Regions from separate parts of the Marinomonas primoryensis genome, predicted to be linked through region 2. Evidence: predicted binding sites of a transcription regulator. Region 2 holds the regulator's gene; each other region holds the start of a gene.

The links. The regulator FNR, encoded in region 2, switches genes on or off when oxygen is low (the NO sensors DNR and NnrR bind a similar motif). The targets are predictions, from matches to a motif close to TTGATNTANATCAA.
Region 1: a site for FNR is predicted at 1,142-1,155, ahead of MP3633_RS12435 (HP1242/YdcH family protein). Genes of this name have one in related genera too.
Region 3: a site for FNR is predicted at 1,765-1,778, ahead of MP3633_RS10385 (cytochrome-c peroxidase). Genes of this name have one in related genera too.
Region 4: a site for FNR is predicted at 1,432-1,445, ahead of MP3633_RS12525 (cytochrome ubiquinol oxidase subunit I). Genes of this name have one in related genera too.

Annotation. Positions count from the first base shown of each region.
Region 1 is NZ_CP054301.1:2,691,923-2,695,126, forward strand. Features, by position in the region: gene MP3633_RS12430 (DUF748 domain-containing protein) at 1-894, shown strand, start outside; gene MP3633_RS12435 (HP1242/YdcH family protein) at 1,216-1,476, shown strand; gene MP3633_RS12440 (TonB-dependent siderophore receptor) at 1,682-3,204, shown strand, end outside.
Region 2 is NZ_CP054301.1:2,130,128-2,133,331, forward strand. Features, by position in the region: gene ttcA (tRNA 2-thiocytidine(32) synthetase TtcA) at 1-297, shown strand, start outside; gene MP3633_RS09835 (YfaZ family outer membrane protein) at 308-874, shown strand; gene MP3633_RS09840 (adenine phosphoribosyltransferase) at 943-1,485, opposite strand; gene fnr (fumarate/nitrate reduction transcriptional regulator Fnr) at 1,511-2,272, opposite strand; gene hemN (oxygen-independent coproporphyrinogen III oxidase) at 2,294-3,204, opposite strand, start outside.
Region 3 is NZ_CP054301.1:2,242,706-2,245,909, reverse strand. Features, by position in the region: gene minC (septum site-determining protein MinC) at 1-599, shown strand, start outside; gene minD (septum site-determining protein MinD) at 661-1,470, shown strand; gene minE (cell division topological specificity factor MinE) at 1,472-1,729, shown strand; gene MP3633_RS10385 (cytochrome-c peroxidase) at 1,893-3,083, shown strand.
Region 4 is NZ_CP054301.1:2,709,061-2,712,264, reverse strand. Features, by position in the region: gene MP3633_RS12535 (bifunctional lysophospholipid acyltransferase family protein/GNAT family N-acetyltransferase) at 1-285, shown strand, start outside; gene MP3633_RS12530 (alpha/beta fold hydrolase) at 331-1,236, opposite strand; gene MP3633_RS12525 (cytochrome ubiquinol oxidase subunit I) at 1,599-3,173, shown strand; gene cydB (cytochrome d ubiquinol oxidase subunit II) at 3,175-3,204, shown strand, end outside.

The DNA.
Region 1 (3,204 bases), 560 kb from region 2:
ACCAAGAATAAAGATCAAGCTACCGTATTGGCGCTCAGAGCACGCAATGGGAAATACGCCATATTACAAAGCGACATCACCATTTGGCCGCTGGCCGACAAACTCACCATGAAAAGTGAATTAATTATTAAAGAAGCGGAATTGCCACCCTACTCATCTTACATCGCCAATATTTTGGGCTATCAAATTGATTCTGGGCAGCTGGACTTGGATCTAAAACTCAACTCAGAAAACGGTGTGTTGGATGGTAACTCTCATATTCTATTAAGAGAGTTTGATTTAGGAGGACGCAAAGAAAGCAATTCAGTCATCAAAGCGGGCGCCATTCCTCTTAATATTGCGGTGAGCATTTTAAAAGACAGTAAGAACAATATTGATTTAGACATTCCACTTTCTGGCGACATCGATAACCCTGAGTTTGGCTGGCAAGACTTCTTACTCCTGCCTGTGCGTAAAGCCCTATTTACGGCTTCCAGTAGCTATTTAATGCAAACTTTTGTGCCTTACGCGAATGTTATCAGCATCGCACAATTTGCAGGCGATCAACTGCTAAAAATTCGTGTTGAACCACTGTTATTTGAAGCCAAAGAAAGCAACCTGAATGCATCGCAAGACGTTTTTATAAAACAGCTCATCGCCTTAATGAAAGACAAAAAAGACAGCCAACTTAAAGCTTGTGGCGTCGCAAGCTATCTTGACTTAGGGTTTGATAATCCGCCTGTCTCGATTGACGACACAGCAAAAGACGTAGCAAAAAATCTTGCACAAGATCGAGCACACTACTTAAAAGATCATTTAGTTAAAGAAGGCATCAGCTCGTCACGTATTTATCTTTGTTCTCCAGAAATCGATTTATCAAAATCCAGCAAACCAAGGGTCGAATTAAATTTCTAGAACTCTTTAGTTTAAAGGCTGCACTTTAAGTACGTCGCTTAAGAAAAACAGCTGAAGCCATAAACGATCTACATAAAAAAGCCGTGATAGGAAAACACTACCACGGCTTTTTTATGTCAGCAAACAACAAAGAAAGCCAACAAAAAATGAAGTGTTGCATAGACTTAAGGCTTGTCGTTGAAAATGCAAATAAACAGGCCATTACTATGTGTATAGGCCATTACGATTTTTAATAAAGAGTAAAAGCCTGACAAGCATCAAGAGACGATAAGCCTAACTAGGCTATCCTAAGATGAAAGCAAACAAAGATAGGAGGCAAATATGCCAATCGAAGACCATAGTTTGATAAACGAATTTCCAGAGTATAAAGAAGACATTCACCAGTTAAAAATGGACGATGCTCACTTCAAAAAACTCTACGACGAATACAATCATCTAACAAAAGAAGTAGAGAAACGGGAGCAGGAAATCGTCCCGTCTACCACGTTAGAAGAAGAGAAATTAAAGAAACAACGCCTACAGTTAAAAGACACTCTTCAAGGCTATATTAAAGCGACAAGACTCGCTGCCGAAAAAGCGTAATCGACGTTAGGTAGGACCTGTTTTAACGCTAGCCGTTTCAACAGCCCTACCTTTTCCTTTTTCAATCCCCTTTCCTTTTTATATAAAAATCCGCCATCGAAATACTCAATAGAACGTTTTAAGACTTTTCATACTCATTCTTATTTGAAAATGATTCTCATAAGCATTATTATGCGCACCTCATTTATTTCTATTTGGCTGCTTTATGACGTTAAAAACCTCCTTAGTAATGATGCAAGCCTGCGGTGCCATTGTCTTTTCCACTCTGACTCTGGCCGAAAGCACTGCAGACAACATTACAAATGACTCAATTCTCAATGACTGGGAAACACAAACTAAGGATGGATCCGACGTAGAGCTTCAACCTCTGCAAGTAAAAGGCCGAGCACTTTCATATTACAAAGAAGACGAAGCCACTTTAGCCACAAAAACAGCGACACCCATCGACAAAACACCACAATCGATTCAAGTCGTAACAGAAGCCCTAATCGAAGACCAAGCAGCCAGACAGATTACCGATTTGTATCGCTCAATCTCTGGCATGTCTCAGAACAACGTATCGAACGTGACCTTACGTGGCTTTAATCAAGATGAAATCCTTTATGATGGTATGCGTGGTGACCCTTTCAGCGGTTTTTCCATTCCTCAGCTTTTCACCATTGAACAAGTACAGGTTCTGAAAGGCCCAGCTGGCGCTTTGTATGGCGCTGGTGAACCTGGTGGCGTTATCAACTACGTCACCAAAAAACCGACGTATGAACAGAAAAACACGCTGAAAATCAGTGCCGGAAACAAAGATTTTTTAAGCGGTAGCATTGAATCATCTGGCCCAGCAAATGAAGACGCGTCTCAACGCTACCGGGTCGGGATCTACTCAGACGGTCAAGATTCGTACCGAACCAACGTGGAAGAAGAAAACCAGATTATTGATCTGGGTTATGATTGGGACATCGACTCTAACAACACGCTTAGTGTGCAATACACCAATATCCACCAATATATTTCTGGTGCGCGCTTGCGTGGTATTCCAACCGACGATGATGGTAATTTCTTGGCCGATACGTCTTGGAACTCGAACTCATCGAGTGATTTCCAAGAGCTGGATGCGGAAGTCTTTCAAGCGCGCTTGGACCATGATATTAACGCATGGCTCACAAGCAACCTGACGTTCCGTTACTTTGAAAATACAGAGACGCAGAAATACCACGAAGTAACTGGGCTATCTACAACAGACAGCGACATGGTTAAACGCCAATATCGCGACCAAGTTCGTAATAAAAAAGGCACTACGATCGCAGGAAACCTGATTGCCGAACTGGGTGATCACACCGTATTGATCGGCGCTGATTATTATCATCTTTACGGTGACTTCCTTTACTACCGATCGACTGCTGGCGTATCTAATTTAAGTCTTTCTAATCCAGAATACACAGACAACGTTAGCGACTACACCATGCCACTTTATAAAGACGAAGAAACCGTTTTAGACCGTGTTGGTGTGTTTGCTCAAGACCAATGGGCCATCACCAATAAACTGGATTTAACCACGGGGGTTCGCTTTGATCGTTACGAAGAAAAATTCACCAACAACAAAGCGGATACAGAAACAGAATACGATGATACGGGCTACTCCGCACGCATAGGGGCAACCTACGCACTAAATGAACATGTTAAGCCTTATGTGTCCGCATCAACAGGTTTCGTACCTCAGTCTGCTTCCGACCAAGA
Region 2 (3,204 bases):
ATCGTTATTCGTCCATTGGCGTACTGCAAAGAAAAAGACATTGAGACATTTTCCGTTATGAAGGAGTATCCCATTATTCCTTGTAATCTTTGCGGTTCCCAAGAAAACCTACAGCGACAAGTTGTTAAAGACATGCTGCAAAAATGGGAACAAGAGTTTCCGGGACGAACAGAAACCATGTTTACCGCTATGCAAAATGTCGTTCCGTCACACTTAGCGGACAAAGAATTATTTGATTTTAAAGGGTTAAAGCAGTCGCCAGCGGCCTTTGACCGATTAAATATTATTTCATTATAGGATAAGAGAAATGAACCTCACACATAAAACACTATTGTTAACCGCCGGTATTCTAGGGTCATCTCTCGTAAATGCTTCAACTGCTTCTGTAGGTTTAACGAATGACACTGTTAAAGGTGACGTTAATCTAAACATGGGAACTTTTGGTATCGATGTAGGAATGAGCTACGATAAAGACGAAAGCCTTTCTACAGGACATATCGGCTTGAATGTAGAAGATTCCGAAGGGGCAGGTGGGCCTTTACAAGTAGGTATTGGTGTTCGTTTATATGCGATAGACGCTGATCGGAAGCAAGAAGAGGACTTATCTTTAGCGCTAGCGCTTGGTGGTTGGTACCGCTACACTCTTCCAGAAGCAAACCGAATAAGTATTTATGGGTCTTTGTATTACGCACCTGAAGTACTTTCCTTTACCAACCTTGATCATATGTACACTTATGAGTTTCGCGCTGAATACATGACAATGCGTAATGCACGCGTCTATCTTAGCTATGGTAAAACAACAGCTATATATGATGACAATAGTCGAATAGAAGCTAATAAAGGCTTATCTATTGGTGCATCAGTAGACTTTTAGTCTTAAAAAATTTCGCATATAAAAAAGGTGGCTCAGCCACCTTTTTTATATTTTGATGTTAACTAAAATCATTCTCCATCATAGGCGCACAGACTAAAAACAGGAATATCGCTGTCTCTTAACTTCTGGCTTCCACCAAGATCTGGCAAGTCAATAATCGCTGCTACTTCTTTGATGTTTGCGCCTTGCTTGGTCAATAATTTAATCGCTGCGAAAAGCGTACCACCAGTGGCAATTAAATCATCAAACAGCAACACTTCATCGCCAGCCTTTACCGCGCCTTCTTGGATTTCCAATTCAGCGTCACCGTATTCTAAAGCGTATTTCTGTGAAATGGTTTTGCCTGGAAGCTTGCCTTTCTTTCTAACTAAAATTAGAGGCTTCTGTAATTCGTAAGCCAATACTGCCGCGATCAAAAAGCCTCGAGCATCAATACAAGCAATATGAGAAATGTCCGTGGATATGTAACGATGAACATAAGCATCCACCACCATCCTCATGCCTTTTGGGTCGCTAAAAATAGGCGTAATATCACGAAAGCTAACGCCTTCTTTTGGCCAGTCTTCTACAGTTTGTATTAGTGATTTAACATAAAAATCGTCGTAAAGCATATCTAGTAGCGCCTCAATATATCAATCAAATTCGAGCAATTTTACCACAATCGCTAGCAACCCCAATGAGTTTTTGCATTTCGGGAAAATTGAGTATTTCAATTTCTTTACCATCGACGTGTATTAATTCACTTTTTTGGAATCGTGTAATCACACGACTCACGGTTTCAACCGCTAAACCAAGATAATTCCCTATCTCGCCACGAGACATAGACAAACGAAACGATGACGCCGAATAACCACGTATTTTAAACCGATTAGATAAGTTCAGTAAAAAAGATGCAACTTTTTCATCTGCATTCTTTTTACCCAATAAAACCATCATCTGTTGATCATCAGAAATTTTACGACTCATTATTCTAAATAATTGGTGCCTTAAAGAAGGGATCTGAACGGAGAGGTCTTCTAAGTGAGTAAATGGAATTTCACAAACTGTTGTTGTTTCCAAAGCCTTTGCTGAAACAGGGTACTTATTTGAGTCAATTCCACTAAGACCAACTAACTCACTAGGACAATAAAAGCCTGTGATTTGCTCTTCACCATAAGAAGTAATGTTAAAAGTCTTTAAGGTGCCGGAACGAACAGCATAAACAGAGTTGAAGGTATCCCCTTGACGAAATAAAAACTCCCCTTTTTTTAGAGGCTTTTTGCGCTCAATAATTTGATCTAGTTTATTGATGTCTTCATCCGCTAATGCAATTGGTAGGCAAAGCGCACTTAAGCTGCAATTTTGGCATTGCGAAGTAAGCGTACTGTTAAATCGTGATTGTGTGTGTGTCATTGCCATGTGAATCTCCCTGATTTCGATCTATATAACTTTTGAGTATTTTATAGAGTTATTCAAATATTTATCGAAAACCATACAAATACAACGAATAAGTAATCTACCGCGTTCCGTGACTTTTATAGTGGCCTGCACACCACCGCGATGAACTTCCACCATCTCATCATCGACCATAGGTTTTAGCATGTCTACTTCTTCACCAAAATAGTCGAAAAAACGTATATTAAACATTTTCTCGATAATGACAGTATTGAGTTCAAACTGCGCAATGAGCGTCATAATCACTGTGTGACGAATTCTATCATCTAAGTCGCTTATATAGCCTTTTGATATGGCCAATTGCCCCTTCTCGATACTATTTCTATATTTTGAAAGATCGGTATGGTTTTGAATATAAACGCCTTTTATATCACTAATGGCAGACACACCAAAAGCAACCAAATCAGTACCCGCATGAGTAGTATAGCCCTGGAAATTCCGCTGCAATTCGCCTTGCTTTTGAGCTTTGGCCAAGCTATCACCGGGCTTTGCGAAATGGTCCATGCCAATGTATTCATAGCCAGCCGAAATTAAAGATTCGATGCTCATTTTTAGCAAATCAAGCTTCATACTTGGTGATGGTAAGCTTTCATCCAATATACGCCGTTGAGATCGAAACCGTTCTGGCAAATGGGCATAATTAAAAAGAGAGATTCTTTCTGGCGATAACGCCACGACATCAGCTAACGTCGCCCTAAAACCTTCCATTGATTGATAGGGCAGGCCATAGATAAGATCGAAGTTTATCGATTTGATATTTAGTTTTCTGGCATCGCTAACCAAATCGGCTACCATTTTTATAGGTTGAATTCGATGGATAGCCTCTTGAACTTTAGAATCAAAATCTTGAACGCCGATACTGATTCTATTAATACCCATATCGGTTAGTAACTTAA
Region 3 (3,204 bases), 110 kb from region 2:
TCAATCAAGCTCCTATCATTATTGATATTTCGAAAATGAAACGCGGCATCACATTAGAAGAATTTGAAACACTGATTCGATCTGTCAGTGCCCTCGGCCTTGGTGTGATTGGTTGGCGTTGCGACCCAGAAGGCTTGCCAGTATGGAATGCGTCAGTGACGATTCCGCTTTTGCCTGCCAGTAAAGCGAGACCGATTAATGTTTCTCCTTCCGTAAAAGATGAAGCCAGCCCAGATGTTGTTGTGAAAACTGTGGTTGAGGAGCGTTTGGTACCTCAAGCGACGAAAGTTATTTCGAAACCGATACGTTCTGGTCAACAGGTATATGCAGAAGGAGATTTGATTATTTTGGCTCAAGTAAGCGCTGGAGCCGAAGTATTGGCAGATGGCAATATTCACGTTTACGGTGCATTACGTGGCCGCGCATTGGCTGGTGTTAAAGGCGATGTGGAGGCTCGAATTTTTTGTAAAAGCATGGAAGCAGAACTGGTTTCTATTGCGGGCAATTTTATGTTGAGCGATGCGCTTCAAAATATCGTTTGGAAAGACAGCGCGCAAGTGTTATTAGTTGACGATAGCTTAGAAATCGTACCGCTTTAAGGTTAATTTTTCATTTTATTATTTAGATAAGCTCATAACGGGATTATCGGGGGATACAGTATTGGCAAAGATCATAGTAGTCACCTCAGGCAAAGGTGGTGTAGGTAAGACAACATCCAGCGCTGCTATTGGGACTGGTATTGCGTTAAAAGGACATAAAACCGTTATTATTGATTTTGATGTAGGCTTACGTAATCTGGATTTGATTATGGGTTGCGAGCGTCGAGTGGTTTATGACTTTGTAAATGTAATCAATAAAGAAGCGACACTATCGCAAGCCTTAATTAAAGATAAGCGTACGAAAGGTTTGTTCATTCTACCGGCTTCACAAACGCGAGATAAAGACGCTTTAACCATTGAAGGCGTGAAGGAAGTTTTAGACGAGCTTGCTAAGGAATTTGACTACATTATCTGTGATTCTCCTGCCGGTATTGAGAAGGGCGCTCAAATGGCCCTTTATTTTGCTGACGCGGCTATTGTTGTGACTAATCCAGAGGTTTCTTCTGTACGAGACTCAGATCGTATTTTGGGTATTTTACAAAGTAAGTCTAAACGAGCCGAAGATGGAAAAGAGCCGATAGAAGAGCACCTTCTGTTGACGCGTTATCATCCTGGGCGTGTTGCATCAGGTGAGATGTTAAGTGTTTCTGATGTTGAAGACATTTTAGCCATTCCGCTACTTGGTGTTATTCCTGAGTCGGAAGCGGTGCTTAAGGCTTCAAACCAAGGTACCCCTGTCATTTTAGACACTGAATCTGAAGCTGGCTTGGCTTATATGGATGCGGTTGATCGTTTGATGGGTGAGGAGCGTCCATTACGTTTCTTAGAAGTCCAGAAGAAAGGTTTTATTAAACGTTTGTTAGGAGGTTAGGGTGGGGATTTTCGATTATTTTAAAAGTAAAAACGCACCTAGCTCAGCTTCTGTCGCTAAGGATCGTTTGCAAATTATTGTGGCGCATGAGCGTAGCAAGCGCCATCAGCCAGATTATCTGCCGCAGATGCAACAAGAAATCATCGACGTTATTCGTAAGTATGTCAATATCGGCAATGAAGATGTGCAGATACAGCTGGACAACACAGATGACTGCTCAGTACTCGAGTTAAATGTGACGTTACCAGAACAGAGTTAGTGTTCAGTTAAAAACAGTAAAGCGTCAGCAGGGCTTTGATATAAGTCATGTCTGGCGTTTTTTTTATTTTAAGTTTAGTAAGAGTGATTATCATTGTTTTACTCGAATTCTGCGTGGGTGTATTATTCGCTCCACTCATTTTTGACTGTTAGAGTAAGATTGAATGCTGCGTTATTTTCTTGGTGTGACCGCCATTTCTCTGTTTATCTCTGCTTGTAGTGAACCGGCACAGATTGTTGGCCACGTTGAACCCCATAGCAAGTCGGCCTCAGAGCTTCCTATTGCCTCAACCGATCCTAAAGCTTTGCTAGGATCGCAATTGTTTTTTGATACCAACCTTTCTAAAGAGCGTAATCAGTCTTGTGGAACGTGCCATGATATTGCGAATGCTTTTGTTGATAAAAGGCAAAATGCACTTTTTGGCGCGGTGTCGTTAGGCAGTGATGGGCATTCTATGGGTGGGCGTAATACGCCAACCGCTGGGTACGCTGCTTTTTCTCCAGCATTCCATCGTATGGCGAATGGTGAATATCGCGGAGGACAATTTTTAGACGGACGAGCCTCAGGTCTAGCTCAGCAGGCAGAGGGGCCATTTTTAAACCCTTTGGAAATGGCGATACCGGATGGCGATACGGTTGTCACTCGAGTTAAAGAGAATGGTCGTTATGAAGGCCTGTTTAATTCTATTTATGGTCAAGGTGTATTGAACGATCCTATTAAAGGCTATGCGGCGATTACGGATGCCATTGCAAGCTTTGAGAAAACCGCTTTATTCATGCCCTTTGATTCAAAATACGATCGAGCGCTAAGGGGGGAAGAAAACCTAACACCTCAAGAAGAGCTGGGTAAAACGTTGTTCTTCTCTCAGCAGTTTACCAACTGCAATGCTTGTCATCAGTTAAATAATTCACCATTAAACCCTCAAGAAATCTTTAGTAATTATGAGTATAGAAACATTGGTGTGCCGGCCAATCAGGCATTGATGGCTCATAATGGTAATAAGAAAGATCTTGGTTTGCTGGACAATCCAGATATTGATGACCCAAAACAGGCAGGTAAGTTTAAGGTGCCTTCTTTGCGTAATGTGGCGGTAACTGGGCCTTATATGCACAATGGGGTGTTCAAGGATTTGCGAACGGTTGTACTTTTTTATGACAAATACAATAATCCTAGCCGCACAATAAATCCTGAAACAGGGAAGGTGTGGGCAAAACCGGAAGTAACTGAAAATATTGACCTGGTGAATTTAGAAAAGGGTCCCGCTTTGCAGGATCGCCGTGTTGATGCGATTGTCGCTTTCTTGAAAACGCTTACCGATAGACGTTATGAAGCGCTGCTAAAAGACAAGCAGTAGGCCTAATAATATCTTAATAATGGAGGTTGGATCATTTTTAATGGGGTCGTCTCCTTATTGTTTTCATTGATAAAACTGGCCTGCGATTCAAAAATTTATTACATTGACCCTTTAGTTTACT
Region 4 (3,204 bases), 580 kb from region 2:
ACTTTGTTGTCGAAAATATTGTCAAGAATGGAGCAGGGTAAAGGGTTACCTGTGTTGATTCGTCAGTATTTAAAAATGAACGGGAAGTTGGTGTGTTTTAATGTAGACCCTGCTTTTCATGACTCCCTGGATGGTTTAATTGTGGTTAATTTGAAAGACGTTCCAGTGTCGATTTTGGCCAAATACATGGGACGTACAGAAGCGGAAGCTTATTTAACCGATACCAGTTTGGCAGACCCTACTCTAGTAGGTGACAGTCCAGTAGATGAAAACTCTGTACTGTAAGTTGGCGCATCAAGATACATAATCACAGAAAGCCATCAGGGACGTTTATTTCGAACTGCGTGTGTTCATGTCTCGAATGGCTTTTATGACTTTATCTTGGTGCTGTAGGTTAATAATGTGACCAGCCCCTTCAATCATTTCAATGCGTAGCTCGCTATTTTCAAATAAATGGGTGGCGTATTCTGCATTTTTAGGATCGACTAAGGTGTCTTCAGTGCCTTGTAAGAGGCTAATTGGAGTGGTTAATCTGGTCATTTTAGACTGAGCCAGTTTTAAGCTGTTGGTTAACTCTAATACCTCCATATTGGAGTTATTCCATAGGTCAGGAATGATCAAGCTTGGCGTCCAATCCAATAGAGTATTATACCAACGAGCCTTTGCTAGAGACGGTTCTAAGTCTCCTGCCAAAATGACCACACCGCGTATAAAATTAGGATAATCTGCTGCTAAAATTGGCACTAAAGACCCGCCCAATGAGTGACCGACTAAGATGATTTTTTGTTCTCCATTATGTTGCCAAATGTTTTTTAGCATCGGGCCGATCATATCGGATTGAGTTTGTAATGCCGCTGGGAAGTCTCCTGAATGAATTGATTTACCCCAGCCAGGTCGATCTATCGCGATAATACGAAAACTGTCTTTAAAGACATCATCTTGGAAGTAACGAGCAAAAGAGGACCAGTCGCCAGGCGTACCATGCACAAACACAACCGTATCTCGGGGGGTATTGCTCGGGTCGCTGTTCACATAGTGAAGTTTGAATTCACCTTTTGGGCCTTTCATATACAGAATATGGTTCTGAATGGTGCCCGGTGTATTCATGACCTGTTGAGCAATCTCTTTATTTTCTTCGATTTCTTTTGGCATCGAACAAGCGGTTAATGCCATCGCAAAAAAACCGATTAGACAGAGCGTCAGGTTGGAATGCACGGTGTTCAAAATCAATTTCACGGATTAGGCTCCAAAATGTAAAAATGGCCATTTTAAAGATGGCTGGTATATGGGAACGCGTAATGTATTTGCGAATGATTATACCTTTATAGACACTAACAAGTGCTTATCATTTTAACGGATGGCTAGAAGTCTATTGTATTCACGTGTGACCGGGCATCTTTTTACCTACTTATTTCTTTCACTCTCTTTATCTTGATCTAACGCAATGTTTTAAAGCGGAACTGCACTCATAATTGTGCCTTATAGTAAGTCTCAAGTGATTTGGGGCTTCGGTGGGCGTTAGATAATAAGAACACTCCGCAAGGAATAGGTGTCTGCAAGCGTCTTTTTTCTCAGTCAAATGAATGGGTTTAAGTCATATGATTAACGAAGCTGTAGTGGAATTATCGCGGTTTCAGTTTGCTCTCACTGTTATGTACCATTATTTATTTGTCCCTTTAACACTAGGGATGGCTTTTTTATTGGCAATCATGGAATCGGTTTACGTGATTACCGGCAAGCAAGTCTACAAAGACATGGTGAAGTTTTGGGGTAAATTGTTTGGTATTAACTTTGCGTTAGGTGTCACAACAGGTTTGACTATGGAGTTCCAGTTCGGGACAAACTGGTCTTACTATTCTCACTATGTTGGTGACATTTTTGGTGCGCCTTTGGCCATCGAAGGTCTGATGGCTTTCTTCCTTGAATCCACATTGGTGGGCTTATTCTTCTTTGGCTGGGAACGCCTAAGTAAGTTAAAACACTTAATGGTGACGTGGGGTGTGGCGTTAGGTTCCAACTTATCGGCATTGTGGATTTTGATTGCCAATGGTTGGATGCAAAACCCAGTTGGTTCAGAATTTAACTATGAAACCATGCGAATGGAATTAGTGGATTTTGGCGCTTTGATATTAAACCCAGTGGCGCAGGTGAAATTTGTTCACACTGTTTCTGCGGGTTACACCACAGGCGCGATGTTCGTTCTTGTTATTTCAAGCTACTACTTACTTAAAGGCCGCGATCTTGCGTTTGCTCGTCGTTCTTTTGCCATCGCGGCTGCGTTTGGTTTAGCGTCTATCTTGAGTGTTATCCTTCTGGGTGATGAATCAGGTTACGAGCTAGGCGAAGTCCAGAAAGTGAAATTGGCAGCGATAGAAGCAGAATGGGAAACTCAGGAAGCCCCTGCAGATTTCACCTTGATAGGCTTTCCAAACCAAGAGCTTGAAGAAACCGAGTATGCGATCAAGATTCCCGGATTAATGGGGCTCATTGCAACACGTTCTCTCGACACTGAAGTGGAAGGTATCAAGGAGCTGAAAGCGCATAACCGTCAACGTATTATCAATGGCATTTATGCAAATCAATTGCTTGAAAAATTGCGCAGCGGTTCCACCGATCCACTGGTGAAAGAGAACTTTGAGAAAGTAAAAGGCGATCTTGGTTACGGTTTGTTAGTAACGGCGTTTAATGAAGATATGAATAAAGTATCGTCAGAAGACATCGATATGGCGGTAGATTACTCTATCCCAAAAGTGGCGCCACTGTTCTTCGCTTTCCGTATCATGGTGGGTTGTGGTTTTGTGATGCTCTTCGTATTTGCGGCGGCTTTCTACCAAAATGCGCGTCGCCGTATCGGTCAAAATCCTCTTTTCTTGAAATTCATTATGGTGTGCTTGCCGCTGCCTTGGATCGCGAATGAAGCGGGTTGGTTCGTTGCCGAATATGGCCGTCAACCGTGGGCTATTGGTGAAATATTACCGGTTCATGTGGCCGTGTCTAGTTTAACAGCCACCGAAATTTGGATCACCATTGCAGGCTTCACGATCTTGTACACTGTGTTCTTGATTGCCGAGATGTATTTGATGATTCGCTTTGCGAAGCAAGGGCCTTCTAGTTTGCACACGGGTCGTTATGCACTTGAACAAGAAACTGCTCAGTTAAAGCAGGAGGTATAAGATGGATTACGAACTATTAAAAGTCATTTGG